Aquabacterium sp. OR-4: one gene and its partner. The protein of the gene in region 2 interacts with the protein of the main gene of each other region in a pairwise test. Links are inferred from orthologs where the notes say so. Each region holds a gene or a part of one and is shown on either strand. Other genes may lie near its edges. The genes, in order: nuoG and N4G63_RS25360.

Region 1 (3,366 bases), on a different replicon or contig from region 2:
CCATCGTGCCCTGCCCCTGGCTGCTGACGATCTCGCTCATGTTCATCGAGCCGGTGACCATCAGCACCACCACCAGCGCGAAGCCCATCGCGATCTCGTAGCTCACCATCTGGGCCGATGCGCGCAGCGCGCCCAGGAAGGCGTACTTCGAGTTCGAGGCCCAGCCGGCAATGATCACGCCGTAGACCTCGAGCGAGGTGATGGCCATCAGGAACAGCAGGCCGGCGTTGACATTGGCCAGTGCCACCTCGGGGCCGAAGGGCACCACCGCCCAGGCCGCCAGCGCCGGCATGATGGTCATCACCGGGCCCAGGAAGAACAGGCCCTTGTTGGCGGCGGTGGGGCGGATGATCTCCTTGAAGATCAGCTTCACCGCATCGGCGATCGGGGTCAGCAGGCCGAACGGGCCAACCCGATTGGGGCCCGGACGCAGCTGGGTGAAGCCGATGCCCTTGCGCTCCCACAGCGTGAGGTAGGCCACCGAGATCAGCAGCGGCAGCAGCACCGCCACGATCTTGATCAGGCTCCAGACCACGAGCCACGGCGTAGCGCCGATCAGCGAGGCCCCGGCCTGGTTGAGTTGGTCGATCATGTTCAGGCTTTCTCCACCGCGATGGCGCCGAACATGGCACCGAGGGTGGCCGTCAGTGCATGGCCGGCGGGCACGCGCAGCACATTGGCGGCCAGCGTGGCGTCCGCCCGCGCCGGCAGCACCGCGCTGGCAGCGCCCTGGCTCAGCTTGACCCGCGCGCTGCCCTCACCCAGACCCAGCTGGGCCCACAGCGCGGTTGGCACGCCCACCACCGGCGCCTGCGCATCGGCGGTGTGCTGCAGGGCCGGGGCACGGCGCACCAGTGCGTCGGCGGCATAGATCGGCACGTCGGCAATGCGCTCAAGGCCGGTGGTCGGCGGGCTCAGGCCGATGGCGCCCGGCGCGCTGTTGTTCAGGCGTTGCGCGATGGCGGCCACATCCCCCACGGCCTCGGCGCGAACCTCTTCCACGGTTTCGTGGTTGAAGCCCTCGAGGCCGAGCAGGTTGCCCAGCACGCGCAGCACCTTCCAGGCCGGGCGGGCATCGCCCAGCGGCTTGGTGACACCGTGGAACGACTGCAGCCGCCCCTCGGCATTGACAAAGGCGCCACCGGTCTCGGTGAAGGGCGCGATCGGCAGCAGCACATCGGCGTTGTCGACCGCCGCGTCCTTGAACGAGGTAAGCGCCACCACCAGGCCGGCACCGGCCATGGCGGCACGGGCGGCGGCGGCGTCGGCGGCGTCGAGCACCGGCTCCACATCCAGCAGCAGCAGTGCCTTCATCGGCTGGCTCAGCATCTGGCCGGCGTTCAGGCCGCCGGCGCCGGGCAGCGCCTTGACCAGCTGCGCGCCCACGCTGTTGGCCGCCGCACCCAGGTAGCCCACGCTGGCACCGGTGTGCTCGGCAATCCACTGGGCCAGGGCCAGCAGCGTGGCGGCCTGGGGATGCTGGGCCGCCGCATTGCCCAGCAGCACAGCCTTGCGTTCACCGCTCAGCAGCGCCTGGGCGATGGCCTCGGCCTGGGCATTGACCATCGCGACCGCCGGGGCCGCCACCGACTTGGCGCTGGCAATGTAGCCCGCCACATCGGCCAGGGCCTGGGCCCAGGCGCTCGGCGCCGCGGTGAGCTGGGCCGCCACCGGCATGGCCCAGTCGTCGTGCACTGCGTTCAGGCTCAGCACCGCAGCGCCCTTGCGCGCGGCCTGGCGGATGCGCTGGGCGAACAGCGGATGGTCCTTGCGCAGGAACGAGCCAATCACGAAGGCGCAATCCAGCGTGGACAGCGCGGCGATCGGGCTGCCCAGCCACTGGGCCTGACCGGCCGGTGCCTGGTTGCTGAAATCGGCGTGGCGGGTGCGGAAGTCGATGCTCTCGCTGCCAAAGCCGCGCATCAGCTTGGCCAGCAGGTGCAGCTCTTCGACGGTGCGGTGGGCCGTGGCCAGCGCGCCGATGCCGCCCACGCCATGTTCAGCCTTCACGCGCTTCAGGCCATCGGCCACGTAGTTCAGCGCGGTGGTCCAGTCGACGGTCTGCCACTGGCCGCCTTGCTTGATCTGCGGCTGGGTGAGGCGTTGCGCGCTGTTGACGGCCTCGTAGCTGAAGCGGTCGCGGTCGGCGATCCAACATTCGTTGACGGCCTCGTTCTCCAGCGGCACCACGCGCAGCACCTGACCGTTCTTGACCTGCACGATCAGGTTGGCGCCGGTGCTGTCATGCGGGCTCACGCTCTTGCGGCGCGACAGCTCCCAGGTGCGGGCGCTGTAGCGGAAGGGCTTGCTGGTGAGCGCACCGACCGGGCAAATGTCGATCATGTTGCCCGACAGCTCGCTGTCGACCGTGCCACCGGTCATGGTGGTGATCTCGGAGTGCTCGCCACGGTGCACCATGCCGAGCTCCATCACGCCCGAGATCTCCTGCCCGAAGCGCACGCAGCGGGTGCAGTGGATGCAGCGGCTCATCTCTTCCATCGAGATCAACGGGCCCACGTTCTTGTGGAACACGACCCGCTTTTCTTCCTGGTAGCGCGAGGCGCTCTTGCCGTAGCCCACGGCCAGATCCTGCAGCTGGCACTCGCCGCCCTGGTCGCAGATGGGGCAGTCCAGCGGGTGGTTGATGAGCAGGAACTCCATCACCGACTGCTGGGCCTTGAGCGCCTTGTCGGACTTGGTGCGCACGATCATGCCCTGCGTCACCGGGGTGGCGCAGGCCGGCATCGGCTTGGGCGCCTTTTCCACATCCACCAGGCACATGCGGCAGTTGGCCGCAATGGACAGCTTGCGGTGGTAGCAGAAGTGCGGAATGGTGGTGCCGGCCGCATCGGCGGCATGCATCACCATGCTGCCTTCGGGCACCGAGACCTTCTGGCCGTCGAGTTCGATTTCGATCATTGGTTGCTCTGCTCTGCTCAGACGGCCTTCCGCCGGCCCACCTCAAGAAAGGCCAGCCCCTTCAGGGGGCGGCGAGGGACTCCGAGCGTGGGGGCCTCAGACATAAGCGGGGACGGTGCAGCTCTTGTGTTCGAGGTGGTGCACGAACTCGTCGCGGAAGTGCTTGAGCATGCCGCGCACCGGCATGGCCGCGGCATCGCCCAGCGCACAGATGGTGCGGCCCATGATGTTCTCGGCCACGTTGTCCAGCAAGGCCAGATCGTCGGCGCGGCCTTCGCCGTGCTCGATGCGGTTCACCAGGCGCCACAGCCAGCCGGTGCCTTCGCGGCAAGGCGTGCACTGGCCGCAGGACTCGTGCATGTAGAAGTAGCTCAGGCGCAGCAGGCTCTTGACCATGCAGCGCGTCTCGTCCATCACGATCACCGCACCCGAGCCCAGCATCGAGCC
Region 2 (3,026 bases):
GCTCTCGATGGCGCAGAAGTCCATCGCATAGCGCGCCAGCCGGGCCAGATCGGCGGTGTCGTCGTGCACCACGATGCCGCCATGGCCCAGCACCGCGCCGATGGCCGTGTAGGCCTCGTAGTCGAGCGGCACATCCCATTGCGACTCGGGCACATAGGCGCCCAGCGGCCCGCCCACCTGGATGGCCTTGATGGGCCGGCCGCTGCGCGTGCCGCCGCCAAAGCCGTAGACCAGCTCGCGCAGCGTCAGGCCGAAGGCTTTCTCCACCAGGCCGCCGTGCCGGATGTTGCCGGCCAGCTGGAAGGGCAGCGTGCCGTGCGAGCGGCCCACGCCGTAGTCGCGGTAGAACTGCGCGCCGCGCGCCAGGATCACCGGCACGCTGGCGAAGGTGATCACGTTGTTGATCACGGTGGGCTGGCCGAACAGGCCTTGCAGCGCCGGCAGCGGCGGCTTGGCGCGCACGATGCCGCGCTTGCCCTCGATGCTTTCGAGCATCGCCGTCTCTTCGCCGCACACATAGGAGCCGGCGGCCTGGCGGGTCTCGAGGTGAAAGGCGTGGTCGCTGCCGGCCATGCGCGCGCCCAGCCAGCCGGCGGCGGTGGCGCGGCGGATGGCCTCGTCCATCGTGGCCAGGGCCTGCGGGTACTCGCTGCGGATGTAGACCACACCCCGGGTGGCACCCACGGCCAGCGCGGCGATGGCCATGCCCTCGATCAGCTGGTAGGGGTCGCCCTCGATCAGCATGCGGTCGCTGAAGGTGCCCGAGTCGCCCTCGTCGGCATTGCAGACCACGTACTTCTGCGCTGCCGGCTGATCGGCCAGGGCGTGCGCCACGGTGCGCCACTTGATGCCGGCCGGAAAGGCCGCGCCGCCGCGCCCGCGCAGGCCCGAGTGCGTGACCTCGTGCAGCAGGGCCGCGCTGTCCAGGCCCAGCGCCCGCTTCAAGCCAGCCCAGCCCTCGTGCGCGGCGTAGTCGTCCAGGCTCAGCGGATCGCCGAGGCCCACGCGGCGGAAGGTGAGCCGCTCCTGCAGCGCCAGATACGGCATCTGCTCGGTGATGCCATGGCGCAGCGCATGCGCCCCGCCCTGCAGCAGCCCGGCATCCAGCAGGCCCGGCACGTCTTCGGGCATCACCGGGCCGTAGGCGATGCGGCCCTGCGGCGTGGCCACCTCGACCAGCGGCTCCAGCCACAGCAGGCCACGCGAGCCGTTGCGAACGATGTGGATGGCCATGCCGCGGCGGGCACATTCGGCGGCCAGGGCCGCGGCCACCTCGTCGGCGCCGGCGGCCAGCGCGGCCGAGTCGCGCGGCACGAACAGCGTGACGCCGCTCATGGCCGCGCCCCTGCCAGGGCCGGCACACCGGTCGGCGGCGATGCGGGCAGCGCCGGCGCAGCCAACAGGCCCAGGCCGTGCAGGCGCTGCGCCAGGCGCTCGGGCGTCATGCGCGCATGCAGGCGGTCGTCGATCTGCAGCGCCGGGCCGGTGGCGCACAGACCCAGGCAGTACACCGGCTCGAGCGTGACCGCGCCATCGGCGCGGGTGTTGTGCATGGCGCAGCCCAGCAGCGCCTGGGCGGCGCTGGCCAGCGCCTCGCCGCCATTGGCCTGGCAGGCCTCGGCACGGCACAGCTGCAGCACATGGCGGCCGGCCGGCTGGCTGCGAAAGTGGTGGTAATAGCTGATCACGCCGTGCACCTCGGCACGCGACAGGTTCAGCGCCTGCGCAATGCCCGGCACCAGCGCCGGCGGCACATGGCCCAGCGCGGCCTGCAGCGCATGCAGCACGGGCAGCAGCGCGCCGGGGCGCCCGGCCTGGGCGGCCACCGCGGCGGCCAGGGCCTGCTGTTGTGCAGTGGTGGGTGCAGTGGTGGGTGCGGTGGTGTGCAGCGGCGGCTCCAGCACCGCGCCCTGCCCCGCTGCAGACGGTGCGGTGTGCGGGCCCGTCAACGGACCGGGGCTGGCGTTCGGCAACTTGGGGCGTGGCATGGCGCATCCGTGGACGGGGTCGATCGGGCCCAGCCGCCGCCGGGCCGGGTGATCCGCAAGCGCAGCGGGTCGCCGTGAGCCCCGGCAGGCGCGTGGCTGGCTGGGTGCGCCGCATGATCGTGGGGCCCCCGGCGCTTGTCCAATGGAATCGCCGAACCGGTCGATTCAAGCAGCTGATGAACGCGGCGTCGCTCGGCGCTCGGCGCTGGGCGCGTCAGGCGTCAGGCGTCAGGCTTCAGCCGCGCCCTTGCCGACGGCCTGGCCGGCGTCCACGGCGTCAAACTGGCCGCTGTGGCGGGCCACCTCGTCCAGCCAGGCCGCGTCGGCCGCCAGGCGCAGCGCCGCCTCGAGCGCCTGCGAGCGGCGGGCGCCAGCGGCGGCCATGAAGGCGATCGGGGTGCGCAGCGCCGGGCCGTCGAGCGGCCGCGCCTGCCAGCCGCCCTGCCCCGCCGGCTGCCCCGCCGGCGGCAGCACCGTGGCCACCACGGCCCCGGGCAGCACGGCGCACACGGCGCCGGTCTGCACCGCGGCCAGCAGCGCGCTGACCGAGTTGGTTTCCAGCACCGGCTGCACGCGCAGGCCCAGACGCTGGAACTGGGCATCGATCAGCACCCGGTTGTGCATCTCGGGCGACAGCAAGGCCAGCGGCCGCTGCGCCGCGTCGGCCCAGCCCAGCGGCGGGTGCAGGCCGCCGGCGGCTGGCCGGGCCGCTGCCGCGCCAGGCTTGGCGGCCCGCTTGGCCTGACTGCGCGCCGGCATGGCGGCCGCCCTGGCAGCTGAAGCCGGATCGGGCGCCGGGGCATACGACAGCAGGTAGTAGTGCTCCAGATACTGCGGCCAGCAGTCGGTGCGGCTGCTGCGCTCGGCATAGCCCAGGCCCAGGTCGACGGCCAGCGTGTCCAGGCCGGTCTCGATTTCTTGCGAGGCCAGCGAGCGCACCTGCGGCTGCAGGCCGGGGTGCAGGGCCAGCAGCCGGGCGGCAAAGCGCGCCGCCACCGGCACCGCGGTGGGCACGGCGGCGATCAACAGGCGCCCGCG

What was found.
Region 1: the proteins of N4G63_RS25360 (region 2) and nuoG interact in binary tests that used the Escherichia coli proteins (3 or more experiments, as listed by UniProt). The link is inferred for Aquabacterium sp. OR-4 from one-to-one orthologs.

The regions. Positions count from the first base shown.
Region 1 is NZ_JAOCQD020000002.1:44,501-47,866, forward strand. What follows is about bases 258-3,313. They hold nuoG (NADH-quinone oxidoreductase subunit NuoG), read right to left. Parts: upstream 2,920-3,313; coding sequence 595-2,919; downstream 258-594. Other genes in these bases: nuoH (NADH-quinone oxidoreductase subunit NuoH), read right to left, coding at 258-592; nuoF (NADH-quinone oxidoreductase subunit NuoF), read right to left, coding at 3,016-3,313. Outside these bases: more of nuoH, read right to left, coding at 1-257; more of nuoF, read right to left, coding at 3,314-3,366. UniProt on the Escherichia coli protein: NDH-1 shuttles electrons from NADH, via FMN and iron-sulfur (Fe-S) centers, to quinones in the respiratory chain. The immediate electron acceptor for the enzyme in this species is believed to be ubiquinone.
Region 2 is NZ_JAOCQD020000003.1:814,827-817,852, reverse strand. What follows is about bases 161-2,876. They hold N4G63_RS25360 (formate dehydrogenase subunit gamma), read right to left. Parts: upstream 1,989-2,876; coding sequence 1,332-1,988; downstream 161-1,331. Other genes in these bases: N4G63_RS25355 (LysR substrate-binding domain-containing protein), read right to left, coding at 2,217-2,876; N4G63_RS25365 (formate dehydrogenase beta subunit), read right to left, coding at 161-1,335. Outside these bases: more of N4G63_RS25365, read right to left, coding at 1-160; more of N4G63_RS25355, read right to left, coding at 2,877-3,026. UniProt on the Escherichia coli protein: NDH-1 shuttles electrons from NADH, via FMN and iron-sulfur (Fe-S) centers, to quinones in the respiratory chain. The immediate electron acceptor for the enzyme in this species is believed to be ubiquinone.